Regions from separate parts of the Chryseobacterium hilariae genome, predicted to be linked through region 3. Evidence: riboswitches for the same ligand, from Rfam matches in the RefSeq annotation. Region 3 holds a riboswitch; each other region holds the start of a gene.
What was found. Region 3 has a riboswitch for cobalamin ahead of ACMGDK_RS10385 (acyl-CoA thioesterase). Riboswitches for the same ligand answer to the same signal wherever they lie in the genome.
Positions count from the first base shown of each region.

Region 1: it holds a riboswitch for cobalamin, as region 3 does, so the genes downstream of both, metE (5-methyltetrahydropteroyltriglutamate--homocysteine S-methyltransferase) here and ACMGDK_RS10385 (acyl-CoA thioesterase) in region 3, are expected to answer to the same signal.
Region 2: it holds a riboswitch for cobalamin, as region 3 does, so the genes downstream of both, ACMGDK_RS08005 (TonB-dependent receptor plug domain-containing protein) here and ACMGDK_RS10385 (acyl-CoA thioesterase) in region 3, are expected to answer to the same signal.

Region 1 covers NZ_JBLFFJ010000001.1:262,625-272,680, forward strand. Annotated here, with positions in the region: gene ACMGDK_RS01230 (SDR family oxidoreductase) at 212-979, shown strand; gene ACMGDK_RS01235 (NADP-dependent oxidoreductase) at 993-1,994, shown strand; gene metE (5-methyltetrahydropteroyltriglutamate--homocysteine S-methyltransferase) at 2,050-4,380, opposite strand; cobalamin riboswitch at 4,675-4,859, opposite strand; gene ACMGDK_RS01245 (Lrp/AsnC family transcriptional regulator) at 5,014-5,475, shown strand; gene ACMGDK_RS01250 (carboxymuconolactone decarboxylase family protein) at 5,527-6,000, opposite strand; gene ACMGDK_RS01255 (Lrp/AsnC family transcriptional regulator) at 6,105-6,551, shown strand; gene ACMGDK_RS01260 (hypothetical protein) at 6,645-7,409, opposite strand; gene ACMGDK_RS01265 (DUF2306 domain-containing protein) at 7,682-8,338, opposite strand; gene nudK (GDP-mannose pyrophosphatase NudK) at 8,399-8,980, opposite strand; gene ACMGDK_RS01275 (ATP-binding cassette domain-containing protein) at 9,121-10,056, opposite strand, start outside.
Region 2 covers NZ_JBLFFJ010000002.1:245,610-255,665, reverse strand. Annotated here, with positions in the region: gene ACMGDK_RS08035 (SCO family protein) at 1-485, shown strand, start outside; gene ACMGDK_RS08030 (superoxide dismutase) at 591-1,265, shown strand; gene ACMGDK_RS08025 (hypothetical protein) at 1,268-1,636, shown strand; gene ACMGDK_RS08020 (MbnP family protein) at 1,882-2,709, shown strand; gene ACMGDK_RS08015 (cytochrome-c peroxidase) at 2,702-3,748, shown strand; gene ACMGDK_RS08010 (transporter) at 3,745-4,746, shown strand; cobalamin riboswitch at 4,915-5,101, shown strand; gene ACMGDK_RS08005 (TonB-dependent receptor plug domain-containing protein) at 5,268-7,241, shown strand; gene ACMGDK_RS08000 (YncE family protein) at 7,238-8,371, shown strand; gene ACMGDK_RS07995 (cell surface protein) at 8,387-9,595, shown strand; gene ACMGDK_RS07990 (T9SS type A sorting domain-containing protein) at 9,634-10,056, shown strand, end outside.
Region 3 covers NZ_JBLFFJ010000003.1:189,014-199,069, forward strand. Annotated here, with positions in the region: gene ACMGDK_RS10375 (endonuclease MutS2) at 1-833, shown strand, start outside; gene ACMGDK_RS10380 (hypothetical protein) at 1,164-1,961, shown strand; cobalamin riboswitch at 2,014-2,192, shown strand; gene ACMGDK_RS10385 (acyl-CoA thioesterase) at 2,309-2,692, shown strand; gene ACMGDK_RS10390 (HD domain-containing protein) at 2,840-3,430, opposite strand; gene ACMGDK_RS10395 (XAC2610-related protein) at 3,452-4,135, opposite strand; gene ACMGDK_RS10400 (PadR family transcriptional regulator) at 4,421-4,750, shown strand; gene ACMGDK_RS10405 (PspC domain-containing protein) at 4,762-6,477, shown strand; gene ACMGDK_RS10410 (1-acyl-sn-glycerol-3-phosphate acyltransferase) at 6,787-7,389, shown strand; gene ACMGDK_RS10415 (PaaI family thioesterase) at 7,513-7,944, shown strand; gene ACMGDK_RS10420 (chorismate-binding protein) at 8,135-9,100, shown strand; gene ACMGDK_RS10425 (hypothetical protein) at 9,279-9,473, opposite strand; gene ACMGDK_RS10430 (MarC family protein) at 9,479-10,056, opposite strand, start outside.

The DNA.
Region 1 (10,056 bases), on a different contig from region 3:
ATAACTTGCATTTTAAAAGTTATTGTATAAATTTGTACTTGTAAAATGCAAGCGAATTTAACAAATTAATTTTACAATACAATGAAAAATACTCTTTTTAACTCTTACAGTAATATCCATTTAGATCGAAACAATCGGACTTTGAGGGTTCTGATAATAAGAAGAGCAGATCGTCTGACAAAAAGAGGGGTTTCATTTTAAATAGAGTATCATGGAATTAAAAGGAAAAACAATTCTGATAACAGGAGGAGCTTCAGGAATAGGGCTGGAAGCAGCGAAGCAGTTTTTAAAAATAGGTGCGAAGGTTATTATTACAGGCAGAAGTAAGGATAAACTTGACGCTGCAAAAAAACAGTTTCCAAATCTCACTGCCATCCAAAGTGATGTATCTGTTGCTGAAGATGCTAAACTACTTTTTGATAAAGTCTCAGAAATGGGTGGGATTGATATTTTGTACAACAATGCCGGCGTTGGTGCGGCGCCCATCAATCTGGGAATTCCCACCGAAAAACATATCGAAAATGCTGTATACGAAATGGAAGTTAATTATTTAGGGGTAATACGTTTAAATAATCTTTTTCTGGAGATGCTGAAATCAAGAAAAGAAAGTGCTATTATCAATACCACTTCCATCCTGAGGTATGTACCGTCACTTCTTGAAGCTACCTATTCGGCTTCTAAAACGGCGCTGGCATTTTACACCCAATCACTCAGAGAACATTTACGGATTATCGATAGCAAAATCAGGATATTTGAATTACTTCCTCCGGTTGTGGATACGGAAATGACTGCCGCAAGGAAAGATAAGAAAATGACACCGGAAGAACTCGTAAAAGGTTTGATTTTAGGATTACAGAAAGATCAATATACAATTCGGATAGGTGATACAAAACTGGTTTATTTTCTGCACAGATTTTTTCCTAAATTCACATTTGGTTTAGTAAACCCCAAGAGGTCAGAACAATACCTTAAACCATAAACAAACTCAAATTATGAAATCATACGGTATCAATCGTTATAAAAAAGACAGTGCGCTTCAACTTATAGATCTGCCTGAACCCGTTGTCAAAGAAAATGAGGTTTTAGTTCAGATTTATGCAGCAAGTGTTAATCTTCTGGATTCTAAAATAAAAAGCGGTGAATTTAAACTCATTTTACCTTATAAAATGCCGTTGATTTTAGGTCATGATGTGGCAGGAGTCATCACAAAAGTAGGTTCAAAAGTAAAAAGCTTTAAAGTAGGGGATGAGATTTATGCAAGGGCAGCAGATTTCCATATAGGAACTTTTGCGGAATTTATTTCTATTAATGAAAAGGATGTGGCTTTAAAGCCTAAAAACCTGACAATGGAAGAGGCGGCCTCAATTCCTTTGGTGGGTTTAACGGCTTGGCAGGCTTTGGTTAAAAAATCTAATGTTCAGGCCGGTCAGAAAGTTTTTATTCAGGCCGGGTCCGGTGGTGTTGGAACTTTTGCTATACAGCTGGCAAAATATTTAGGGGCAACGGTTGCTACTACTGCCAGCGAAAAAAGTTTTGAACTTTTGAAGAGCCTTGGCGCAGACGTACTGATCGATTATAAAACACAGAATTTTGAAGATATTCTGATTGATTATGACGTTGTACTGAACAGTCAGGACAGCAAAACCCTGGAAAAATCATTCAATATCCTGAAATCAAAAGGAAAAATCATTTCAATTTCCGGTCCGCCAACACCTGCATTTGCAGATGAATTTAACCTGCCTTGGTATATAAAATTGGTGACAAAATTGTTGAGCCGTAAAATCAGAAAAAAAGCGGATAAGCAAAATATTAATTATTCTTTTCTCTTTATGAAAGCTGATGGAAAGCAATTAGCAGAAATTACAAAATTGATAGAAGCAGGAGAAATAAAACCTGTCATCGACAAAGTTTTTTCGTTCGAAAATACTAATGAAGCAGTGAAATATGTAGAAAGTGGCCATGCAAAAGGAAAAGTAGTCATAAAGATGCTATAATTTTTTTGACCAAAACAAAAAAAGCAGGAGCTTAAAAACTCCTGCACAAATCCTATTATTTAACTAAATTTCCTTCTTTATCAAAAATTTTTGCGGCTTCTTTTGAAGCTTCTACCATGGCAATCAACGCCTTTTCAGTCTCATCCCAATGGCGGGTTTTCAAACCACAGTCAGGGTTTACCCAAAGCTGCTGTGCAGGAATAACGGCTTGCGCTTTTTTCAGCAATTCAACCATTTCTTCTTTTGAAGGAACCCTTGGCGAGTGGATATCGTAAACTCCCGGACCAATCTCATTCGGATATTTGAAATCTGCAAAAGCATTCAGCAGTTCCATCTGGCTTCTTGAGCATTCTATCGTGATCACATCGGCATCCATATCAGCAATATTCTGGATAATATCATTAAATTCAGAATAGCACATATGCGTATGGATCTGCGTTGCATCCTCCACACCGGAAGATGAAATCCTGAACGCTTCTACAGCCCATTTAAGATATTGCTGCCATTCGGATCGTCTGAGCGGAAGCCCTTCTCTGATAGCCGGTTCATCGATCTGTATGATTCTGATTCCTGCTTTTTCAAGATCATTCACCTCATCACGGATTGCCAGTGCAATCTGTTTACAGGTAAGAGAACGAGGCTGGTCATCACGTACAAAAGACCATTGAAGAATCGTTACAGGACCTGTAAGCATTCCTTTTACCCATTTCTGAGTTAAAGATTGGGCATATTGGGACCAGTAAACCGTCATCGGATGCGGACGGTGAACATCGCCATAGATCACCGGAGGTTTTACGCATCGGCTGCCGTAGCTCTGAACCCATCCGTTTTGAGTAAAAGCAAACCCGGAAAGCTGTTCCCCGAAATATTCCACCATATCATTACGCTCAAATTCTCCGTGAACCAGCACATCAATGCCGATTTCTTCCTGCCAGCGGATCGTTCTTTCTGTCTCTTTTTTAAGAAGATCATCATATTGCTCAGCGGTCAGTTCACCTTTTTTAAACTTCGACCTCCATGCTCTAACCTCTTTAGTCTGAGGAAAAGAGCCAATTGTTGTAGTAGGAAACAAAGGAAGCTGTAGAATTTTCTGCTGTTCCTCTTTCCTTATGCTGAACGGGCTGTTTCTTTTCGCATCATCTTCAGTGGTTACATCCACACGGTCTTTTACATCCTGATTGTGGATCAATGCTGAGGTTTTGCGGGTTTCAACGGCCTTTTTATTTTCTGCATATTGTTGTAAAGCCTGGTAATCTGCCTTTCCTGAAGCCAGCTTTTTCAAGGCTACAACTTCATCAACTTTTTGTTTGGCAAAAGCCATCCATTGCTTAATTTCAGGAGATAATGTCTTTTCGTTTGTCTCAAGATCCAGGTCATAAGGTGAGTGGAGCAGAGAACAGGAAGGGGCTATGAAAATTCTTTCTGAACCAATCGCATATACTGCTTTTTCGATGAAGCCTAATGATCTTTCAAAATCATTTTTCCAGATGTTTCTCCCGTCTATAATACCTAAGGATAAACTTAATGTTTGAGGAATAACATTTAAAACTTCATCCAGCTGTTCAGGACAACGTACCAGATCAATATGCAGGACATCTACAGGAAGGGAAGCCGCTAATGAAAGATTATCTTGTAATCCATCAAAATAAGTGGTCACGATGAACTTTAAATTGGGAAACTGTTTCCTGATTTCGGTGTAAATAAATTGATAGGTTTCCTTTGCTTTTTCATTTAAATCTAATGCCAGAAAAGGCTCATCAAACTGAATATATTCGGCACCGTGATTTTCCAGTTCTTTTAAAATCTGAAGATAAACAGGAAGCAGGTTTTGAGCCAGATCAAGCTTGTCAAAACCTTCTTCTTTTTCTTTTCCCAGAAGAAGATAGGTGAGAGGACCGATGATGACTGGCTTGGCATTAATTCCGGCTTGTTTTGCACTGACGAATTCACTGATGATCTTTTTGGAAAATAACCTGAACTGCTGGTTCTTATGAAATTCAGGAACAATGTAATGGTAATTCGTATCAAACCATTTTGTCATTTCCATGGCGGTAATGTCGAGACCGTCTTTCTGATAGCCTCTTGCCATTGCAAAATACAGATCAAGCTCAGAATTGGATGCTCTTGAGGCAATTTCTTTATAGCGCTCCGGAATGGCCCCGACAGACAGGGTCATATCCAGAACCTGATCATAATAAGAAAAATCGTTGCAGGGAACAAGATCAATTCTTGCAGCTTGTTGAAGTTTCCAATTTTGAAGGCTGATGTTTTTTCCGGTTTCCAGGAGCTCATTTAATGTTGCTTTGCCTGACCAATACTGCTCGCAGACTTTTTTGAGTTCTCTGTTGCTACCAATACGCGGATAGCCAAGTAGGTGTGTTTGCATTTTCTTTTTAACTTTTAATTAAATAATAAGGGTAAAGTTCTCTAGAGATGCTTCACAATGCCGCCGAAGAAAGTAATTTTAGAAATAGAAGAGATACAATTAGGACGTGATTTTTCTGTCAAATAAGAAAAATTGGCTTAAAGGTTTATTTTTGAAGCAAAGTTTTAAATTGGGTTCCTTATATAATAAAAAGCCAACATAAAAAAACTTTGCGTTTAAATCAAAAATTAAATTTAAAACCCAATACATTCAAAAGTATCATCTGTATGATCTAAAGCTTCAGACCGCGAAAGCATTGTCAATTCAGAACAGGCAGGTCTCCTGGCTTGTAACGGTCTTTATCATCCTTCCCGCTGTTGGCAGTGGATCTCCCGGATAAAAACTTTTGGTGTGCTACTTACAGTTGCGCGACAGCTCGTGATTCTCACACGATTCCCTATTAATCTACGTTATGTAAAACCTCTTCTGTTTGATGAAGTATGTTAAAGAACAAAATCTGTGTCAAAGGTATTAATTAAAGTGAATTGATTGGCTGAATTATAATAATTAGGAATATAGTTTGGTTTGACTGTATTTTTAAAGTTAAATATTCTGTACATTTGAAAAATATAACCTCAAAAAGAATATTATTCTGTGGAAAGACTGGATGAAAGGGATCTTCAACTGCTTAGAATCCTGCAAAAGAATGCGAAATTGACTGTAAAAGAGATTGCAAAAGAAGTCAATCTTTCACCTTCACCTGTTTTCGAACGGATGAAAAGACTTGAGCAAGAAGGATATATCAAGCATTATGCAGCCGTTCTGGAAGCAGAGAAACTGAATCGCGGGTTTACAGTTTTTTGCCAAATCAAGCTTAAGATCCATGACCGTTCTGTAGGAAATCAGCTTGTAGAAGATATTTTACAGATTGATGAAATTGCTGAATGCTATAATATTTCAGGAGACTTCGATTTTCTCCTTAAGGTTCAGGTAAGAGATATGAAACATTACCAGGATTTTGTATTTAATAAGCTGGGCTCATTGGATTCCATCGGAAGTGCACACAGTACTTTTGTGATGGCTGAGGTTAAGAATATTCACGGAGTGAGTATATAGAAAATAAAAAGCAGTACCTCAGCGGATACTGCCATTATAATCTTTAAATCATTAAATTTTTTGATCTTTAAATAAAATTAACTGCTCCATTCTCACTACTGCATTTTGTTGATATTCTTCAGTCAGATTAAATATTTTCCCCAGTTTTTGGGAAGCACTGATAAAACTGATAAAGGTGCAGAGCTCCGAAATTTCTTTTCCGGAAAAGAATTCTCTCAACATGCTGAAATGGCTCTTGAGTATGGAACGGTGATCTTTAGAGAATAGCTCTGCGAAGCTTACGGCTACGGAAATTTTAAGATCTGACTGACTGAAATTGGGTCTTCCGCCTTTTACCATACAGTATTCACAGCCATTGCCAAAAGCCATGGTTCTTCGCACCTGCTCGAGTAAATTGGGATCTAATGCTGTATTCTTAAAGAAAGTCTCTTCAAGAGAATTCCAGTTTGCAAGTATTTCCGGATTGTGCCCGATTAACTTTTCAAATGGTGTATTTCCATTGTCTGAAAATTCAATTGTTGTCATATTTTTTATGTCAAATTTCTGTCTAATTCATGTGATTTTAAAATGGATTTCATGGTTAAATTTTATAATTTTGAAGATTTCAACTGATTTAATTTCAAAGTACAATGAAAATCGTTTTAGACGAATTTGACCATAAAATTTTACGGTTACTGACTGAAAATTCCAGGCTAAGCTATGCTGAAATAGGGCGCAAAATTTCTCTTTCTCAATCGGCTACAAAAGAAAGAGTACAGAACCTTACTGATACCGGTGTCATTAAAAGTTTTACAGCAGATATTGATTATGGCCTTCTCGGATACAGCTTGAAAGTCATTATTCATCTGAAGTTTAAAAATGATGAGTTTAGAATATTTATTGACCACCTGAAACATTTCCCAGAGATCATCAGCTATAAAAGAATCACAGGAGAATACTGCCTCATTGCTGAATGTGTGTTGAAAGACAGTACCCATCTTGAACATATTATCGACCGGTTGCTTAAATTTGGAATTCCTTCCACATCAGTTCAGCTGTCTGAAATAAAAGCCAATCATTTTTTTCGAGCTCAATAACAGAAATTTCTTATACGGAAACGTAAAACAGCACCCGAAAACGAATGCTGCCTAATTTTTTAAATCATTAAATTTTTGAATCATTAAATAAAATTACGGCTCATCACAGTCCTGTTTCAGCTTAGTAAAGATCTTATCAAATTTTTCATAAAGTGCTCCCTCATCATTAGGATCAGGTCTGAAACTACCGTTGGCACAGTTGTAGAATCCGAAACCAATCAATTGGATCAGCGCATAATCATCTTTCTTCGGATCGTTGAATTGGACATTGAACTTATCAATTACTGATTGTGGATCAGCATTATCCTTGCTTTTGGCTTCGACAAAGTTTTTCCAAACGGCGTACATTTTCTGTTTGTCGGAAGAAGAAACTGCATCAATATATTCTTTGCACGTAGTGTAAAACTTACTGTTTTTTAGAGATGCCGGATCAGAGTAAGCCTTAAGTTCTTCTTTTTTGAGTTGATATTCACCTTCAAAAGACCGTATTGTTTCCTGGTGAAGTTTTCTCCATTCCGGAAGATTAATTACTTTAAGGTCATACAGCTTCTTTTTCTTCTCCTGATACTGTTTTTCAAGTTGCTGCAGATAAGTATTTTTGTTTTTTCGAATATCTTCAAGATCGGAAAGCTTAAAAACAGTATGATTGTCAAAAGAAACCCCATTGAGTGTATATAGAAGTTTGAAAGATCCATCTATTTCTTCTTTTTTATATTTTCGGGGATCGAAATATCCTTTATTATCGCAGTTAAAGGTCTGGTAAGAATAAAGTACCAGATTGGCTGTCTTACCAGCTGTTTTCTGTCCTAAAACCATTGCAGAAAAAGTAAATGAAAGTGTAAATAGTAATTTTTTCATATATTTTGTTATAAACTTTATTCGGAAATATTCTGAACCTGAGTTTAATTTAGAGATCTTATTATGTTTTTTAATTTTAAAATAATAGTTTTGACATAAATTAATATCTAATGGACTCGGGCTTTGTTTTTTTTATTTTTACTTTACTGATCCTGGCTGGATTGTCTTATCTGGTGATGCGGTTTTTTAACCGTTGGACATCAAAATCTCAGCACAGAATAGTCTTGAATGGTTTGATCTTCATTGTGTCCTATGCATTGTTGCTGTTTATCTCATTTATTATTTTGATGATGAACGTAAGTTTTGAGAGATAATGCTTGGCTTCTGATAATAAAATAAGCTGCTGCAAGATTGAGAATCAGGGAAACCCAGACATTCAGTCCATAAAACAGCTCATAATCATGCAGATTTTCCTGATAGAACAGATTCTTTATAATCCTGAAAGTGATAGCTGTGGTTGTAACTGCATAGCTTAGGATCATATACCTTTTGTGCCCTGCAGTATTTCCTTTTTTAATGAGGAGAACGGCAGCAATCGTAAAATAAGCCCAGAGAATATCCTGAAGCATAAACCCTGTAATCCCTATGATTCCACCATTTGAAAATAATCCCAATACAAAACATGCCGGAACATTGATGATCAGAATATTGTAAACATAAATTTTTCCTATCCATCTGTGAAGTGCTGTGTTTTCACTTAAAAACCGGTTTGAAAACTGAGTGAGTCCAGCCAATAAACAAAGCGTGACTGAAAAAATGTGAATGTAAAAAAATGTCATCCAATACGGATTACTGACCACTTTCTGTTTAAACATGAGAAAACCCACATTTTTATCAAAACCTGTATATTGGGAGATCGTCTTCAGCATCAGAATACTGAAAATAAAGATGGCTGCGGCAGCAAATATCCTGATGATCCTAATTGTCATCCTTTTAAAATAGTTTTAGCAATAGGCGGCTATAAGCATGTTTCACACCGTTTGTTATTTCTATACAATGCGTTTGATGCGTAAATACTGCAGCAGCATGATGGTTTTGGCATCCATGATTTCTCCGCTGTCTATCATGGCAAGAGCATCATCAAAAGAAAGTTCTAAAACTTCAATGTTTTCCCCTTCCTCTTCAAGCCCGCCACCGTTTGCGATCTTCATTTCAGAAGAATATTCAGCGATGAAAAAATGCAGAATTTCCGTTACGGAGCCGGGAGACATGTAGGCTTCGAATACTTTCTCTACTTTTGAAATTTTATAACCTGTTTCCTCTTCTGTCTCTCTTTTTATACAGTCTTCGGGATTGTCATTATCCAAAAGGCCGGCGCACGCTTCAATAAGCATCCCTGTGGCATTTCCATTGATGAAAGTAGGAAGCCTGAACTGCCTGGTTAAGATCACATTGCCCGAAATTTTATTATAAAGCAGGATAACAGCTCCGTTTCCTCTGTCGTAAGCTTCTCTGCTATGGGTTTCTGTGGTTCCGTCCTTTTTTGTAATGCTGTAAGTGACTTTATTGAGTGTATACCAGTTGTCTGATAAAATTTCTGTTTTAAGAATACTAATGTTTGGGTTCTGCATTGGGCTTGCTTCTATATTAAGTGATAATGCCTGACTAGGCTCGTGATATGAAATGCTAAATTAATATTTCTTTTCCAACAGACATTTAAAATACCTTTAAAATCTACACGATTTATAAAAAATAAATTATGCTATAACCCCTATGCTTCCAAATGTTTTCTTAAATAAACAGAAGTTTGGGAATATTGTGTTGATAAAAGGTCTTTCACGGTTCCTTCAAATACAATATTGCCGCCCAGTTTTCCGGCTCCAGGGCCAATATCAATGATCCAGTCTGCCTGAGCTATAATGTCCAGGTTATGTTCAATAACGATTAAGGTATTCCCATTATTTACCAGTTCATCAAAGAAAGAAAGCAGCTTTTCATTATCAATAGGATGGAGTCCTGTGCTGGGTTCATCCAAAACAATAATCTTATCTGTACGGTTCAGCTCTTTGGTTAGCTTTAAACGTTGTCTTTCACCTCCGGAAAAGCTGTCCAGCCGCTGCCCCAGGGTCAGATAATCCAGCCCTAATTTAATCAGCAGGCTGAGTTCATGTTCAAATCCGGGCCCGGGAAAAAACTGCAGGGCTTCCAGAACGGTCATATTCATGATATCAGCGATGTTTTTCCCTTGATATAAATATTGTAAAACTTCAGGCTTATATCCTGATCCGTGACATACTTCACAAGGCTGTTCAATATCATCCATAAAAGCAAGATCTATTTTTTCCACGCCCAGCCCTCTGCAATTGGAACAGGCACCTTCACCGTTGCGGCTGAAAAGTTTTTCAGAAACATTATTGGCATTGGAGAAAAGCTTTCTGACAGTATTTGACAGATTAAGATAAGTAAGCAGATTAGAGCGGATGCTGGCTGTAAAAACTGATTGGTCTACTACGGTTACCGGATAGGACAAGGGTAAAACTTTATTGATCAAAGTGCTTTTCCCCGATCCTGCCACACCGGTCACTAAATTCATTATGCCTGTAGGTATTTTTACACTAATATTTTTTAGGTTATGAAGTTGGGCATTTTTTATTTCCAGATAACCTTTAGCTGATCTTGGGGCTTTATTATAAGTACGGGTTTTGTT
Region 2 (10,056 bases), on a different contig from region 3:
AAGTATATCTGGTAGAGTTTTTCTTTAGCAGATGTCCTACGATTTGCCCTATGATGAACCGTAATATGAGATTTATTGAAGATGAGGTGAACAGTCCTGAATTCGGGATCATTTCAATAAGTATAGATCCGGAAAATGATACACCTGCTGCATTGAAAGCACATGCTAAAAGCGTAGGCGCAAAATCTCCGGACTGGCATTTTCTTACCGGAAACAGAGATTATATCGGAAAATTGGCAGACCAGTTCAATATCTATGTAGGAGATAAGGAAGACGACAGCGAAAGCCTTAACCACAGCGGAATGATCGCTTTGGTAGATAAAGAAGGAAATATTCGTTGCAGATACAATAAGGACAATATGCCGATCCTGTATTACTCCGGACTGAATTATGAAGATCCGGAAGGAAAGACTCCGAAACTTAGCGGGAAATACCATCCTGACCGGGAAATATTAATCGAGGATATTAAGAAATTATTGAAATAAAGTACGGAAAGAAAGATAGAAGGCATAGGCTGGAGCTTCATTCAGATGAAATATCTTCCTTTCCATAAATAAAGAAATATTGTTAAACCATAAAAACAAAACATTATGAAGATTTTGAAAATAGCAGCTTTAAGTGCCGTATTTGCCGCACAGTTCGCTTTTGCGCAGTTTAAGCAGACACCGCTTCCTTATGCATACAATGCACTGGAAGGTTCGGTAGATGCACAAACGATGGAAATTCACTATTCAAAGCATGCTGCAGCCTATGTTGCCAACTTGAATAAAGCGATTGCCGGAACACCACAGGAAAAACAGACTTTGTTCCAGATCCTTTCCAGTGTTTCTACATTGACTCCGGCAGTAAGAAACAATGCAGGTGGACATTACAACCACGAGCTTTTCTGGACCGTTCTTACTCCAGTAAAAAATACACAGCCTTCTGAAAAACTGGCTAAGGCAATTACAGAAACTTTCGGAAGTATGGATGCCTTCAAAGAAAAAATCAGCAAAGCGGGTGCTGACCGTTTCGGTTCTGGATGGGCATGGCTTTCTGTGGATAAGAGTGGAAAACTATTCGTCTCTTCTACACCTAACCAGGATAATCCTTTAATGGATGTAGTGGAAGAAAAAGGAACACCAATTCTGGGAATTGATGTTTGGGAACACGCTTATTACTTGAAATATCAGAACAAAAGAGCAGATTATCTTACTGCCATCTGGAATGTGCTTAACTGGAAAGAGGTAAGCAAAAGATATGATGATGCAATAAGCAAAAAATAAAGATGAACTTAATTTGCAGCATATTCCTCACTCTTTATATGGCGTTCAGACCTCTGATCCCACTGATGGAGTATGCTGTAAATTATGATTATATTTCCACCGTTCTCTGCATCAATAAAAGCAAGCCGGAGCTTCACTGTAACGGAAAATGCTACCTGAGCAAAGAACTCGCAAAAACGAATAATTCTGATTCTTCACCTTTAAACAAAACCAAAAATTCAGGACAGAAAGTTCTTGATATTTGTACACTTCCTGAAATTACTTCTATTCAAAATACAGAAAAATTCCTTACTGCAAATTTTAATTTTCTCTACGAAACAGCCTATTCTTTTCTGTATCTCAAACCTATTTTCAAACCACCAGTTTTTTAAGTTCAATTTTAATCTTTATCAACCACAAAGAACATAAAGGATTTTCTTAAGCAATTTGCAACACATATTATTTTAAAGTTAAGTATGTAAAAGCGAAGATTTTAAAAAGCTTAATTGTTCTTCTATGCAGTTTTCAATACACTTTAAATAACTGAAGTGTCAAAAAACTTTTGTGGTTAAAAAAAATGAATGTTCACGCATTCAAAAGCATTTCTATTTCAAAATTTCAACTTAAAAAATCAAAAATGAAAATTTATAAATTTTTGTCATTATTCTTTATTGCCTTTAGTTTATTCACTTTGTCATCATGCCAAAACAGCGATGATGACGATCCGCAGGATACTTCAACCGGAAATCTTCAGATCAAATTTGAAAACGGATTCAATAATCTGGGAAATATAGTACTCAACCAAACGGTACAAACTTCAGCCGCCGGGCAGAAACATAATTTCTCCGCAGTAAAATATGTCATCAGTAACATCACGCTGATTGACGAAAGCGGAAATGAATTCAAATACAATGAAAATAATCCTGATAAAGGAGCTTTCATCGTAGATCAGGCCGATGCCGTTGCGGGAGTTGTTTATCTCGATCTGAACGGAATTCCGAAAAACAATTACAAAAAAGTAAAATTCGGACTTGGGATCAGTCAGAAGGCTTATCTGTTGGGGCAAAACGGTCAGGCAGAGTTCTGGACAAAAGCCAAGCAGAAAGGAATGTCGTGGTCATGGGCAGCCGGTTACGTTTTTGTAAAACTGGAAGGAAAATATGGAATTGCTTCTGCAGATACGGAATTTATGAATCACACCGGAAACATGGGAAATGTAACGGCTAATAATACTCCGGATCTTTACCGGGAAATTACGTTGAATCTTCCGGTAACCGCCAGAGTAACAGCTCAGATAAGACCTTCCATCCACATTCTTGTAGATCTTAATCAGTTCCTGAGCGGAAGCAAAACGCTTTCCCTTACCACAGAAAACAATATGATGATGGGTTCAAGCCAGCATTTGGTGGATGTTACCAATAATCTTACCGCGATGTTTAAAGTAGATCATGTTCATAATGATTAGGATTTTATTAAAAACAATGCTGCTGGTCATTACTTTTCTGAGCTGTTTGTCCTGTTCAGATGAGGTACTGCAGCCGCTGGAAAAAGATGAGGCGTATTCATTGCAGTTTCCATCGTACTTTCCTGAAATGACTTTCGATGCATCCGGCAATCCGGTGACGAAAAATGGAGTAGAGCTGGGGCGAAATTTATTTTATGAAGGAAGACTTTCCAGAAATAACACCATATCATGTGGTTTCTGTCATATTCAGGAAAATGCTTTCACGCATCATGGTCATACGGTGAGCCATGGTGTTGATGACAGAATTGGAATCCGTAATGCACCACCCATTCAGAACATGGCATTCCTGAAAAGGTATATGTGGGACGGCGTGATTCATAATCTGAACGAACAGCCGATCATTCCGATCACGGATGCCAATGAAATGGACAGCTCCATGCCTGAAGTAATTTCTAAATTAAAAAATGATCCGAAGTATAAAAAGCTTTTCATAGAAGCTTATGGTGACGAAAACATAACCGGTGAAAGAGTATTGAAGGCTTTGTCACAGTTTATGATAAGCATGATTTCCGCAGATTCTAAATACGACAGAGTTAAACAGGGAAAAGAAAACTTCACCTCTGAGGAATCTCAGGGAATGGCCCTTTTTAGCCAGAAGTGTGCTTCCTGCCATAGCGGAGAATTTTTCACGGATGAAAGCTTCAGGAATACAGGGATGTATTTTAATGTCCAGTTCAAAGATGCAGGACGTCATCGCGTAACTCTTGATCAGAACGACTGGATGAAATTCCGGGTACCGAGCCTCAGAAATGTGGAATATACTGCACCGTATATGCATGACGGAAGATTTTACACGCTGAGCGCGGTTCTTAATTTCTATTCCGATAGTGTGGAAGACAATCCCAATCTGGATCCGCAGCTGAAACAGAACGGACATGTCGGAATTGCTATGAATGCGCAGGAAAAGCAGTTGATCATCGCCTTTTTAAAAACCTTATCCGATCAAAACTTTATTTCTAATCCAAAATTTGCAGAATGAGCATCATGAACATGAGAAAAATAATTTTTATACTGAGCCTGACACTATCATGGGTTTCTCAGGCTAAAACAATCAACGACAGCCTGTATATCGCAGATCCTATAAACAGTATTGTATTTGATGACTGTGATGCTTGCGGCTGTGCGGCAGGAAACGGATCTTCCGGTTTTGAGTCTTTGCTGAACCCGCAGTTTATCGGGATCAAATATTTTGTCCAGCATTATAAAGCCAAAGAAAACCTTTTTGTAAAAGATCTTACACAGGATCAGTATTTCAATACCCTGCAGGTTTGGGGAAAAATTCCATTGACAGAAAAGCTGAGTGTATACGCCAGCCTGCCATTTCATTTTCATGAGAAGAGAACCATGCAGGGTGATATCAACATTAATGGTATCGGAGATCTGAACTTGATGGGAATCTACCGGATCATCAGTTCCAAAGATAATTTTCATCAGTTCAACGGAGGTTTAGGGGTGAAAATTCCTTTGGGAAAATTTGATGAAAAAGGGGCTTCCGGCGTCAATCCAAGTTTTCAGCTGGGAACGGGAAGCTGGGATTATCAGGCTGCTTTAAACTATAAGTTTCAAAAGAATAAACTGGCTGTACTGATCAACACAGATTACACGGTAAAAACCGAAAACAAAAAGAATTACCGTTTTGGAAACCAGTGGAATTACGCTGCAACAGGTTTTTATCAGCTTGCAGGAAATGAAAAGACCATTTTCTCTGCCAAGGCTGGACTTCAGGGTGAAGTCTATGATCAAAACAAACAGTTTGATGAGGCATTGCCTAACACAGCCGGAAGTGCTTTATATGGAAAACTCGGTTTCGAGGCTTCGTATAAAAAGTTCAGTCTGGGTGGTGAAGTCATGTTGCCTGCATATTCTAATTTGGCAGGAGTGATATTGAAGCAAAATCCAGGTTCAGTGTTTTTATCAATTTTGGAATTTAATATCATGGTGGCTTCGGACCCTCAGCCACCAAGTCAGGGTTCTTGAATGTTCATTACAATACAAATCAATTTTATAATTTATTGTAATTTCTAAAAACCGGTGGCTGAGGCTCCCGAAGCCACCGGTTTTCATACATCTTCTAATCTATCTGCTGTTTTTCATCGTATTGAGAATTAATTTATTATGCCGTTATTGCATATATTAAGTTATTTTCTATCTTTGCCGCAATCTGGTGCGCTGTGAAAAGCACTTAAAAGGGAACCTGGTGAAAATCCGGGACAGACCCGCTGCTGTAAGCTCCACATCAAAGTTTTTGAAGAGTATATCCACTGTTTTTTTTAATGGGAAGGATTTCAAAAACGGAGTAAGTCAGAAGACCTGCCAGAAGATAAACGTTTGATGCTTTCGTGGAATAAAGCTTAGGACAACAACGATTCTGTGCAGTAACAGCTGCGCTTTATCTTTGCTATCTTATATCCATTAGCGTCAGCATTATTCTCAATGAGCTAATGGTCAGAAAATGTACTGCTTCACAGTTTAAAAAAGGAGTTATCACATTATTTGTGATGGCATCTCAACTTATATTCTCTCAATCCGGAGACACAATCAGGGAGAAAACTATTCTTCCTATCCAGCTTTACAAAAAAGATTTTAAAGAAATTCTTCCTGCACAGGTACTTTCCGGCGAACAGCTTGAAAGGCTGAACAGTCAGTCGGTGGCCGATGCTTTACGGTATTTTTCAGGAGTTCAGATCAAAGATTATGGCGGGATGGGCGGCCTGAAAACGGTGAATATCCGGAGTATGGGAAGCCAGCATGTGGGAGTTTTCTATGACGGCATCCAGCTGGGAAATGTACAGAACGGAATAGTGGATCTTGGAAAGTTTTCATTGGATGATCTTGAAGCCATTTCTTTATACAACGGTCAGAAAAGTGAAATTTTTCAGCCTGCAAAGGATTTCGGATCTTCCGGATCTATTTATCTTCAACCTAAAATACCTGTTTTTAAAGGGAATCAGAAGACCAACTTGACGCTTAAGCTGAAATTAGGCACCATCAGTTTATTTAACCCTTCCTTCCGTGTGGAACAGAAGCTTTCAGAGAGAATTTCGGCAAGTTTCAGCTCGGAATTTGTACAAAGCGATGGATTGTATAAGTATAAATACGAAAAGAAAAATTCTGACGGATCTGTTGCCAATGATACCATTGCAAGAAGATATGATTCCTACATCCGGGCGAAACGTTTTGAAGGTGCCTTAAACGGAGCCATTAATGATGGAAGCTGGAGTGTACGCGGATACGGCTATATTTCCGATCGTGGAGTTCCTACGGCTATTGTTAATAATAATTTCACGCCTAAAGGTCAGCAGATGCTGGATGAAAATTATTTTGTCCAGGCCAGTTTCCGTAAAAAGCTGTTTCCAAAATTCGAAACACAGTTCAAAGCTAAATTTGCCTATGACTACACCCGGTTTTTAGATACGGCGAATGTGGCAACAACCGTTCTGCCGATAGATAATTCGTATGTTCAGAGAGAACTTTATTTTTCCAGTTCCAATATGTATTCTATTAATCAAAACTGGGATGTAAGTGCAAGCTTTGACTTTCAGTATAATAATCTGGATGCCAGCCTAAGGGATTTTTCATATCCTACACGATATACTTCGCTCGTTTCTTTGGCCACAACCTATCAGTGGAACCGGTTTAAATTTTTGGGAAATGTTCTGGGAACTTTTGTGCATGAAGAAGTGAAAATGAATGCAAAATCTCCCGATAAAACCGAATGGACTCCTTCCGCTTTCCTGAGCTATCAGCCTTTTGAATCCAAAGATCTTACCATACGGACTTTCTACAAAAGAGTGTTCAGGATGCCTACTTTCAATGATCTATACTACACGATGATCGGGAATGTTATGCTGAAACCGGAATATACAAATCAGTACGATGCCGGTTTTACCTATCAGAAACTCTATGACCATAAAGTTTTTAAAGGAATCTATGTGAAAGTGGATGGCTATTATAATGAAGTAGAAAACAAGATTATCGCCGTTCCTACTACCAATCTTTTCAGGTGGATGATGGTGAACCTGGGTGAAGTGAAAATCATCGGGGCAGACGTGAATGTTCAGGCTGAATTTGATATTAATAAATTGAAACTGAAACCTTTGGTAAGCTATACCTATCAGCGTGCTGGAGACTATACTGATAAAAGTGACGATTATTACGGGGACCAGATCTCCTATGTGCCCTGGCATGCATTGACCTTTACCATGATGGCAGACTATAAAGACTGGAGTTTCAATTACAGTTTTATGTACACCGGAGAGCGCTATGATGCCCAGCTGAATAATATCAAAGCCAATTATCTTCAGCCATGGTACACCCATGATTTATCCGTTCAGAAAAAATTCAACTGGCATTCTCATCAGATTAAAGCCGGTTTTGAAGTCAATAATGTCCTTAATCAATACTATGATGTGGTCAGGAATTATCCGATGCCCGGAAGAAATTTTAAACTTATTGTAAGCTTTACATTATGAAAAAACTCAACTTTTGCCTGCTGGCTTTTACTCTTTTCTTTCTGTTCTCGTGTAGAACGGATGACAATATAGTTCCCTCGGAGACAAAAGAGGTAAGGAACGGAGAAGATACTCCCATTAAAGGTTTTTATCTTCTGAACGAAGGAAATATGGGCAGCAACAAATGTACGCTCGATTATTTCGATTATGCGACAGGAACTTACCGCAAGAATATTTACGGAGAAACCAATCCTTCTGTGGTAAAAGAACTGGGTGATGTGGGAAATCATATCATGATCTACGGTAGCAAAATGTATGTGGTGGTGAATGTTTCCAATAAAATTGAAGTGCTGGAAGCCAAAACAGCCAAACGGATCAAAACCATACAGCTGCAGAACTGCCGTTATCTGGCTTTTAGAGGTAATAAAGTCTATGCCAGCAGCTATGCCGGCCCTGTAGAACTGAATCCTAACTCTCCTTCGGGAAAAGTAGTGGAAATTGATACAACATCCCTGAACATCGAAAGGCAGGTAGTAGTCGGGTATCAGCCGGAAGAGATAGAAGTGATGGGAGATCAGCTTTTTGTAGCCAATTCCGGAGGTTACAGATTTCCGAATTATGATAAAACCGTTTCTGTCATCAACCTCAATACATTCACGGAAACAAAAAAAATTGATGTAGCCATTAATCTTCACCGTATTAAAAAGGACAACTACGGAGATCTGTATGTGAGTTCCAGAGGAGATTACTACAATATTCCATCCAGTCTTTTCCTTGTAGATGCTTCGACCGGGACGGTTAAAAAAGATTTTCATGTGACAGTCAGCGGAATGACGATCGTGAATGACAAGCTGTATTATTATGGAAATGAATTTAATTACAATACCCATACTTACGTCAAGACCTTCGGAATCATCGATGTAAAAACTGAGCAAATTATTTCTAATAAAATTATTGACCAGCCATACGTTGATGAGGTCAAAGCTCCGTACGGAATTGCTGTAAATCCTTATACAGAAGACATCTATCTAACCGATGCAAAAAATTATGTGACCACCGGATATGTATACTGTTTCGACAAGAGCGGGAAATTCAAGTGGAAAACCGAAGGTGGGAATATCCCTGCTCATTTTGCTTTTTTATATAAATAATAGGATCAGAAAAAAATGGAAAGAAAAACGAAACATATTTTAAGAACGATACTTCTCTCTTCAGTTCTGCTGGGAACGGCAGCCTGTAAAAGTGATCGTGAAGATGTCGTGGAAGAGGTAACTTTTCCTGCGGAAGCTCTTAAGGAATCCTATACTGTTGACAGGCTTAAGCTGTTGAATATAGATCCAAAAATTGAAGGAAAACTGACTTGGAGTATCAATGATTCTGTTATTTCGGATCATCTGCAGCTGGATTTTGTAAGTCCTCTTGTAAAAACTTACCCTTTGACCTTAAAAGTGGAAGTAAAAGGAGTCGTAAAAATCTATAAATCGACAATCATTGTTAATAAAGAATCAACACCTTACAGCAAGTATATTTCGAATGTTTTTGAATTCCGTCCGGCTGTAGGGCAGTTTACGAACGAGGTTCCGGAATACGTCACCGGAAATACTGAAGCCAATATGCTCCAGAAAGCAAAAGAATCATTGACAGGAGAAAATTCTAGCATGATCACGCTTGGTGGTTTCGGAGGATATGTTGCTTTCGGCTTTGATCATACGATTCCCAATCTTGAGGGAAGGGATTTCAAAATTCTGGGCAATGCATTCTGGGGGAATAATACCAGCACAACCAGATCGGGATCTTGTGAGCCTGGAATTATTATGGTTGGTTACGATAAAAACAAAAACGGAAAACCCGACGAAGACGAATGGTACGAAATTGCCGGCAGCGAATATTTTAAAAATACAACCACTAAAAATTACAGCATAACCTATTTCAAACCCAATGAAAACAAGTCCCCCGTTCCCGGAAGTGAGTTTTGGCAGACTGATGTGGAGTACATCAAATGGCAGGATAATTTTGGGAATTCAGGATTTAAAACTAAAAATACCTTCCATGCACAAAGCTATTATCCTTTGTGGCTTTCCGGTGCTTCTTACAGCCTGACGGGAACCAGATTGAAGGATAATTTTTACGACCAGAGCGGGACGGGGGCTTATTGGGTAGGAACATCTTACGAGTATGGATATGCAGACAACGCTCCGAATAATGATGAAGCTTCAAACATCGATATTTCCTGGGCTGTGGACAAAAACGAGAAATATGTAAAACTTCCGGGCATCGATTTTATTAAAGTGTACACGGGAGTCAATCAGGAAGCGGGATGGCTTGGAGAAGTCTCTACAGAAGTGGCAGGAGCCTATGACCTGCATTTCAATTAATACTACAGAAAACAAAATTTTAATCAATAGAGTTCAAAATGAAAAAGTTTTACCTTTTGACCATGCTCTTCTTATTTGCGTTCTTTACGAATGCGCAGGTAAAAGTGCAGGGTGTGCCCCGAAATGATATTCAGGGCAACAGCAATCAGCTGAATACGACAGTAACTGCCAACATCAATTTCTCTGACATCCAGTATTGGGTGGGAAGTGGCACGAATGAAGCTGCATTCGTGGTACAGTGGAACGACAGCAAGAATCCTGATGCTTTGGTATGGGGCTTCCGATGGAACGGAAATGCTACCGGAGAAGATATGATGAAAGCCATTGCACAGGCAGATCATAGATTTTTCACATTGCTTTATCCGGGAACACAGTTCGGAACATCCATCGGAGGAATGGGATTTGATCTTAACGGGCAAAATGCCAACACGCTTTATAAAAACGGGAATACAGCGTATCCT
Region 3 (10,056 bases):
TGGAATATTTCTATGATAAAAAGAGTTTTGCCATCATTACCACGCACTATACGAACATCAAACTGGTGATAGAACAGCTCCCGAATGCTGAAAATGCAGCTATGCTTTTTGATGAGGAAACCCTGGAACCGATGTATAAACTGGAAGTGGGACAGGCAGGAAGCTCCTTTACCTTTGAAGTAGCAGAGAAAAACAGAATTCCAAGATTTATCATTCATGCGGCAAAAAAGAAAGTAGAGCACGATATTGTCAATTTAGATAAAACGATTGTAAAACTTCAGCAGGAAAAATTTGAGGTTGAAAAACTGAAAACCGATTTGGCTGAAAGAAAGGAATCTGTGGAAGACAAACGTGATAACCTTCAGAAGCTGAATGAGCAGCTGCAGCAAAAGCTTTTCAACTTCCAAAAACTATATGAAGAGGAACACCGAAAGCTTCAGTTTGGAAATAAAATTGAAACATTTATCGACAGCTACGTGAAGGGCAAATCGAGAAAAGATGTTGTAAAGGATTTTGTGAAACTGCTTGAACAGGAAAAATTCAGAAAAATAGGTGCTGATAAAGATGAATCAAAACGTCTTCAGGTGGTTAAAAGAAAGATCACGCAACAGCTTAAGAAAGAAGATGTAATCGAAAAGATTGCTGAAACCAATGAAAAACTGGAAGAAAAACGCAAAACCGACCGTGCTGTCTGGATGAAAGAAGGCCAGCGTGTCCGTATTCCGGGAAGTACCAGCGTAGGAACGATTGAGAAAATCTCCAAGAATAAAGTAATCGTGAACTACGGAACTTTTAAAACAACGATTAATGCGGATGAACTTGAGAGAATTTAATGATTTATAACTTTAACCTTATAAAAATAGCGTTGAATGTTCAGCGCTATTTTATTTTTAGGGGTATCAAATCTTTTTTTACTTTTGAATCATTGATAAAAATTTGACAGCCCTTGGATCTTTGATAGAAAACTGATCATTCCTGCTGTTCTATTTTCTTTTTTGCTATCTTTTTTAACTCAGTTTAAATAATAAGATCAGATTCCAGATAAAGAATAATTTTATAATCTTCTCAAAATAATATTGATAAATTTAATCAAATACCGTTATATTTTACAGAACAAAAAAACATTTAATTTATATATTTGAAGGATCAAAAAATTTCATAAAATGATTTCCATAAACAAAGTATTGTATCTCTCCGCTTTCAGCCTTTTTTCTCTAGCATTTGTCAAGGGTCAGAATAAAGTTCCTTTTGGCGTTGTAAAAGCTGAAGAAGGCTATGCCAATGTGCGTGTCCACAAGGATGACTACAGGAAAATTGTAGACAAGATCCGTATGCGTAAGGGTGATGTATTTGTTTATGTAAAGCCTGCTCCGGGAGAAACGGAATGGGTATGGATCAAATATCCTGAAAAGCAGGATGAGGAAAAACCTTTTGTGAGATACGAGAACCTTGAGAAGGAAGGAATGGTCAACAAGGAACGTATTGCATTTATAGATCAGCTTCCTCAGTTTACTCCTTCTAAATCCAAGAACGGAAAATCACTTATCTTCACAGATAACAGCAATCCGAAAATACCGGCCTCACAGAGAACCAAGGTTGTTATTGATATTTATCCGTCCAATGCCGGTTATAGAAAGCAGGAAAAAGATGCGGATGGAAAGATCCTTACTATAGATAAAATAAAACCATGGGGCATCAAAGACGGACTTCCTGAAGGGATGACAGAGATTAAATCTATCAGAGTTCAGCAACCGGGAAGAGGTTCTGTTTTTGTAAGGGAAGCCATTAAAAATATGTTCCAGCCTACTATGGATTTCAATAATGTCGGAGTAACGGCTCTTGACAAAGATCATATCTATCTTTATATGATCAACGGCTCGGGTGAGAACAGATATGTCACACTTTGGACCATCAAGGAAGGAAGGGTGATGAGCCAGATTATTTACAATAGTCCGGAATAATTGCCTTTTTTCACTTTAATATTCTTATTTTTGCCCTGAAAAAGCTTAACGCTAATTCATCACAGAAACTGGTTCTGCTTAACGCAGATTAAAAGGGAACCGTGTGAAAATCACGGACTGTCGCGCAACTGTAAGTAACTGAAGTCTTTATCAAGAATCCACTGTGCAGGGCACGGGAAGGAGATAAAAGATGTTACAAGTCAGGAGACCTGCCTATTTCTTTAAACAAGAAACTTTCGCGATTTGAAGTTTATTGATCTGATGGACTGCCTCAGGAATTCCTATGATTCCTGTCACTGTTCTGTTATTTTGATAATATTTCATTTCGTATTAATTAATAATGAAATATGACTACAGAAGAAAGAATTGCAGCATCCGAAACCAGAATTTTCAAAGCGGTTTTCCCCAACACAACCAATCATTATGATACTCTTTTCGGAGGTACGGCTATGCAGCTGATGGATGAAGTAGCTTTTATCACAGCAACCCGTTTTGCAAGAAAAAGAGTGGTAACCGTAAGCAGCGATAAGATCGATTTTAAAAGACCTATTCCCGCAGGAACTATTGTAGAGCTGATCGGAAAGGTATCTTATGTCGGAAAAACAAGTATGAAGGTGAATGTAGAAATCTACACAGAGCAGATGTACTCCTATGAAAGAGAAAGAGCTATTGTAGGTGATTTTACTTTTGTGGCAATTGATGAGTTTAAAAAACCAATCAGAATAATGTAAAGAATAAGTTTCGGGCGGCCTTTGGCCGCCCGAAACTCTTTATAGTAAATAATGTATTTATGAAAATATATTTACTCCAATAAGTGAATGCCCTTGTTTATCTAAAAAAATAGCAATTTAAAATCTTAATCTCTCTTTGCGATAAATCTACCGAACCACCTTGTCAGTATCCAAGCTTCTGATCAGTAATGTCTCAAAAGCCTCTCCCATCTCATCCGATGCCCGTCTAATAGCATTTTCCAGCATATTTCTGATCTGCTTTTCAGTCACACCGGCTTCCGTCCAGCTTTTTCCTGAAGTGTGAGAATTTAAGATAAACGGCATGATACGGTCAATGGAGCAGGCAAAAATAGCATCCGGTGTTTTTTCTTCCTCAAATTCAAGCCATAGTTCAAAAAACTCTGTACGTAAAGGTTCATCCAGGATTCCAAAGATTTTCTGTGCTGAAATTTTTTCTCTTTCAAATTTTCCCACCATTGCTATTTCATCAAAAAGGAAAGTATCTCCTGCCTCTATTTCCACTAGATCATGAATGGAAAGCATTCTTATTACTCGTAAAAGATCAATATCCGCACGGTTTTTAGCATATGGATAAAGGATCTGCGCCAGAATAATAATCTGCCATGAGTGTTCGGCTGTATTTTCCCTTCTGGAATCATCGGCATTGTAGTTTCTTCTCTGTACGTTTTTCAGGGCATCAACTGCCAGGATAAAATCAATCTCCTTCTGTATCTTCATTTCTATTTTTTATTTAAACTATTAATATTCGGTTGACTTTTTAACTACCCACTTGTTATTAATCTTTTCTCTTATGGTTACTTTTGGAGGTTCCTCACTTAAATCTCCGATTTTTTCGTAAACCAGATCTAATCCTTTATTGGGAATCACCTGATATTCGTAGGTGTAATGTAAAGAAGCCCCGGATCTGGCGTAAGTGGTTAGTCGTTTTCGCTTTGGATCTACATCAAACATTCCCTGGTAGGAACTGGCAATTTCAGTAAGTTCTTTACTCATGACAAATTGTTTCTTTGTGGAATTAAAAACATACACGTCAAAAGAAGCGCTGCCATAGTTTCCGCCACTGCCGTTTCTTATGGCTACATCTTCGGTACCGTCAAAATTAAAATCACCAAAAATCACAGGTTCATCATGAACCATCCCATGAGTTAGTGTTGTTACACTGGTATTTGACAGTTTCATTTCTTTTTCAAAATACATCACAAAATCTTCAGAAGCAAGAGTCTGTAGCTTCTCTCCGCTTTTACTGAACAGTATAATAATAGCTTTATTCCTACAGGCACCAGTCTGACATTCTTCAACTGTAATCTCTGCATTATATTTTTTGGATGCATCTTCAACAGCAAAGCGGTATTGCCCGAAGCACACAGGCCCCAGCAGGAGCAATGCATATAAAGACCGGTAAAATAGAAACGTATTTGTCATTTGGAGTAACATTAGTTTTAAAACTCAGAACAAAAATACGAATCACCAGCCACAATTTGTCATTTTTTAAGTTGATTTTAAATTGATTTTCATTTATTCAGATTTTAAATTGAAATTTATTAAATTGAAAATCAGCAAATTAAATTATTTCTTTTAAAAATTTCACTACTTTGTATTGCATATTACCATTTTAATTACATATCTTTGTAATGTAAAATCGGAATAGGTTCATCTAGCTAGGAACATTATTCTGAAACTATAACTAATTAACAAAACTTATTAAAGATGAATACTGAAAATACCAAAGCGCAAATGCGCAAAGGAATTCTGGAATTCTGTATTTTAAGTCTCATCAACCATCGTGAAATGTATGTTTCCGACCTTATCGATGAACTTAAAAAAGGAAAACTGGATGTAGTGGAAGGAACCCTCTATCCTCTCCTTACAAGACTGAAAAATGGCGAGTTCCTTTCCTACAGATGGGAAGAATCTACAGGAGGACCACCAAGAAAATACTACCAGATTACAGAAAAAGGAAAGCTTTTCTTGGACGAACTTCAAAATACCTGGGCAGAACTGACAGCGTCAGTAAACCAAATTACTCAAAAAATTTAAAAAACAAAGCTATGAACAAGACACTCTCAATAGGACTCGCAGGTTTTTCTTTCACTATAGAAGAACACGCATATATAAAGCTCAGCGATTACCTGAATGCACTGAGAAGCTCATTGGATGCTTCAGAGGAGGAGGAGGTAATGCATGATATAGAAATAAGAATGGTAGAAATCTTCAGAGATTCTTTAGGAAAACGTGAAGTAGTAAATGATTCTGATGTAGAAAGAGTAATTGCTCAGATCGGTACTCCTGAAAAGATCGAAGAGCAGGAAGAAGCTTATTTTTCTGAGAAAAACACTAAAAAAACCCATACTTCAGGTACTGAATATACAAATAAAAAGCAATTATTCCGTGATCCTGAAAGACAAAAGATCGCTGGGGTATGTGCCGGACTTGCTCATTATGTAGGAATGGACATTACAGCAATGAGAGCCATCTGGCTTGGAATCTTTGTATTGGGTATTTTCACGGCAGCTATCTCTTCTTCACTGATTGGTCTTCTTTATGTAATTCTCTGGATCGTACTTCCTAAGGCAGAAACAGCGGCAGATTTCCTGAAAATGAAGGGAAAGCCTATGAACTTCGACAATCTTAAGAATGAGTCTAATAAATTGGTTCAGTTTGCCAATGAATCTACTCAGAGAGTCGGGGAAATTTACATCGAAAACAAACCTTATATCAACAATGCAGGAAGCGGAATCTGGAATGTAATAAGATATATCTTAGGAGGAATCTTCGCATTAATGGCATTCGGGAGCTTATTAGGTGCATTTGTAGCATTCGGATTTATGGGAAATAACGATTTTCCTCCTATAAATCATATGAATTATCTGTTTGATGACGGGAACATGAAATACGTACTGATGGCAATGATCATTATTGGAAGTTTAATTCCTGCAATGATATTCGCACTGTTAAGTATTAAACTTATTTCACCAAAAACTAAATTAAGAAATACAGGATGGGTTTTAGGAGCATTATTCCTTACATTAATTGCAATTTCTACTTATTTCGGAATTAGCATGGCGAAAAAAGAAATGTTCCTGAAAGGACATAAGGAAGATACAGAAGAGATCTCTATTAATACAACTTCTGATAGCTTATATGTAGATATGAAGCAGATATCTATCCCACAGAACTTTACAGGATACGATGATGATCTTTACTCTGATAAAGTCTCTGTATTTGAAAAAGACTGGGTACATGTAGAAGTTACAAGAAAAGCGGATATTAAAACACCTTACCTGATTATTAAGAAAGAAGCTAAAGGATATAACCTTCCTCTTAATGTAAATGTTCCGGTAGAAATTGTTAACAACAAAGTTATTCTTCCAAATTATATTAAGTATCCTTATGAGCACAGATTCAGAGATTATAATATTGATTACGAACTGGTAGTTCCTCAAAATGTGATTGTCCTTCCAGTGAAAAAAGACGGAATCAATTTTGACGGAGATCTGAACGGGGACGGAATCAATGACAGTGATCAGGAAAAAGATGAAGACGGAAAAATCAGAATTGAAAAGAACAAAATTTCTGTAAATGGTTCTACCATAGAATATAATTCCGATGACAAAGACAGCATCATCATCAATGGGAAAAAAGTTCCGAATTCCCAGGCTGATCAGGTAATTGATTCTATGAAGTCTACACTGAAAAAAGCGAACAAAAATGTAGACATCAAAATTAAAGACGGAAAAGACGAAATTTCCATACAAACTAAATAATTAACTTCAGAGAGTGCAGAAGGTGTGAATGGAAGGCAACCGTTTGAAATTCACACTCTTCTTCTCTCAGAAATCAGAAAAAAATTATTATTTAGTTCGCTATGTTAAAAAAATGTTATACATTCGTGTAGTTAAAAAATAATTAACCAAATCATTTAAAACACCTTAACCATGGTACAAGTTGCATTAGAAATTGTAATGAAAATCGTAGATTTAATCAGCGGTTTGTTTTAAGAGCGATAATATTTCAATATATTTGTAAAGTATAACCTGTTTGGTTATACTTTTTTGTTTTTAATTTAAAGATATATGAAAAAGCTGATAGGTAAATTAATGTTAAAGATGCTGGGCTGGAAAGTTGTCCTGCAGGGCGACGCGAAAAGTCTGAACAGATGCATCCTTGTCGTTGCACCCCACACGCACAACATGGAATACCTGTTAGGAAATCTTGCCTATTGGTCTTTGGAAAAACCTTTGAAAATCATCATCAAAGATGCTCATACAAAAGCATGGTACGGAAGTGTTGTAAAAGGGCTTGGCGGTATTGGTATCGACAGAAGCCAGAAAAATGACCTGGTGAATTTCGTGGCCAGACAGTTCGAAAAAGAAGATTTCAGCCTTGTAATCACACCTGAAGGCACCAGAAGCTGGGTACCGAAGTGGAGAAAAGGGTTTTATCATATGGCATTGGCTGCAAAAGTTCCCATTGTTCTTGCTGCAGGTGATTTCAAAAGAAATATTGTTTATTTAGGATATACTATACCTTATGAAAGAATTGCTTCAGTTCCTTTCTCCGAGATTATGGAGGAAATTCAGGATTATTACGTAAAAAATGATATTGTTCCTAAAATTCCCTCAAACTGGAACCCGAATATTATGGGAACGGGTAACGAAGATGAAGTTAGAAGTTAGAAGTTAGAAGTTAGAAGTTAGAAGTTAGAAGTTAGAAGTTAGAAGTTAGAAGTTAGAAGTTAGAACAAAATTACTTTTACTCATTAGATAATCATTTATCATTCATTATTTATCACTTATAAAATGAAAGGTCAGACTAAAGAAGAGCTCCTTACGTTCTTAAACAACTGGGGCGACAATATAACATTAGCAAAAACGCTTGAAATACAGTTCATTGATATTGACGTTGAAAATGAAACTTTAACTGCTACAATGCCGGTACAGCCAAAGGTACACCAGCCTTTCGGGATCCTGCACGGAGGAGCAAGCTGTGTGCTCGCTGAAACTTTGGGCTCAAGCCTGTCCAATATGTTTATAGACGGCAGCAAATATTACGGGGTGGGAACCAATATCAATTCCAATCACCTGAAAAGTAAAAAAGACGGGATCGTAACAGCTACAGCACGTTTCATCAGGAAAGGAAAGACCATGCATGTTTCTGAAATTGAGATCAGAGATGAAAAAGGAGTACTGATCAACCATACTACGATGACAAATAATATTCTCCTGAGATAATCGGGAATATCAATAAAAAAAGGCTCAAAGAATTGGGTCTTTTTTTATGCACTTATCCGAATATTTTGTTAAAAACAGCTCTTTTAATTTTGACAGTTTTAAGACTAGTAATACCTTTGCTGAAAGGAAAATCAATTTGGGAATTTCCTAATGTATTCCTGTGGTGATTTTCAAAACCTATCCTCAGCTCATGATTTATTTCAAACTTCCTTTCGACGAAACACTATATTCAACTGATCCGAAAACAAACGAGGAATCCGTCAGCTTTCATTCTTTTGACCTGTTGAGACAGATTAGTTTCAAAGGCAATATCATCAATGCTTCCGAGCAGTTTAAGCAAGCTGGCATTACCAATGAAAATTTATCGAAAGATGAAAGTTTTTTCAGTGCAGAAACAAAAGAAGAATATATCAATAGTCTTCACCAGGTCATTAACGTTATTAAAGACCATCAGCTTCCAAAACTGGTATATTCCAGAAGGAAGATCTTCAAAAATTTTAACCGCATAGATTTTAAAGAAAGTTTCAACAAGCTATGTGCCTCTTATCCTAACGCGTTCAGATATATTTTCAATGACGGACACAATGCCTGGATGGGAGCTTTTTCAGAGACTCTGGGGAAATTTAATAAAACAACCCATGAGTTTGAAACCATGAGCCTGGCAGGAACCCTTCCTGTATCCGAAGAATGGACAGAAAAAGAAATTGAAGAGCAGAAACCTGTCACCTCCTATATTCAGGATACTCTTAAGAACTATTCCGAAAACATAGAAATATCAGATACCTACGACCATATTTCAGGAAACATCAAGCATCTCCGGACAGATTTTAAAGCCCACATTAAGCCTGAAGATCTGGACAGTCTTATCAATGACCTTCATCCTACTCCGGCAGTCTGCGGTATTCCAAAGGATTTCTGCAAAAAAAGTATTCAGGAACTTGAAAAATTTCCCCGTGAACTGTATTCTGGCTTCATTAAAGTGGAAACAGATGAGAATGTCATGTATTTCGTCAACCTGAGATGTGCAAGGCTCTACAAAGATTCTGTACACGTATTTGTAGGTGGTGGCATTACTGCCCAGAGCAGTCCGGAAAAAGAATGGCGGGAAACGGAACTGAAGTCAGAAGCAATTTTAAAGAATCTTGTGGTTTCTTAAAATACAGGCAATGGTGACTTTGAGAATCTCAGTAACAGATCCAAATTTTATTATAATGGATTTAAAATAAAGAAGAGTATTGTAGGTGGCTGAGGATCTCGAAGCCACCTCTCTCAAAACCAAAAAACCTCTTTCCAGCGAAAGAGGTTTTATTATATTAAATAATGTAATTTTTAAATTATTTCTTCACTCCAATCCTGCTCCACGTATCCAGTACAAAAAGCAAAATCAGACCAAGAACTGCTGAAGCGATTGAAAATACAAACTTCAGGTTATCTTCTGACAAAAGATCCGTCTGCCAGTCCAATGCATAAAGATTGATGGCAATAAAAACGATAAACACAACTAGAAATACTTTATAAAACTTCTGCATGATTCTTAAAAATTAATATAGTTCAGCACCAATTGGGCAAAGTTTGCGGTAAATAATTTTATTGAAATAGCTAAAAGGATGATCCCGAAAACCTTTTGAAGAATAGACAGGGTAGCCTCCCCCATTTTGTTTTCCAGCCATTTTGCTGATTTCAGCACCAAATATACGAAAATTGTATTGAGAATAATCCCCAAAATAATATTAATATCATGAAATTCAGCTCTGAGAGATAAGGTTGTTGTAAGTGTTCCGGCTCCTGCAACCAGTGGAAACGCAATAGGAACAATGGATGCAGCCTTTGCCTCTGTAGTTTTGTTGATCTCAATACCTAAGATCATTTCAAGGGCTATGATAAAAATCACAAAAGCCCCTGCAATAGCAAAGGAATTTACATCTACTCCGATCAGCTTAAGAATTTTATTTCCTACGAAAAGAAAAACGATCATAATGGCACCGGCAGTAATGGACGCTTTTCCAGCCTCTATCTGCCCAAACTTCTGCTGAAGGCTTACCACAATAGGAACAGAGCCAATAATATCGATTACGGCAAAAAGAACCATAAAGCAGGTAACGATCTCTTTAA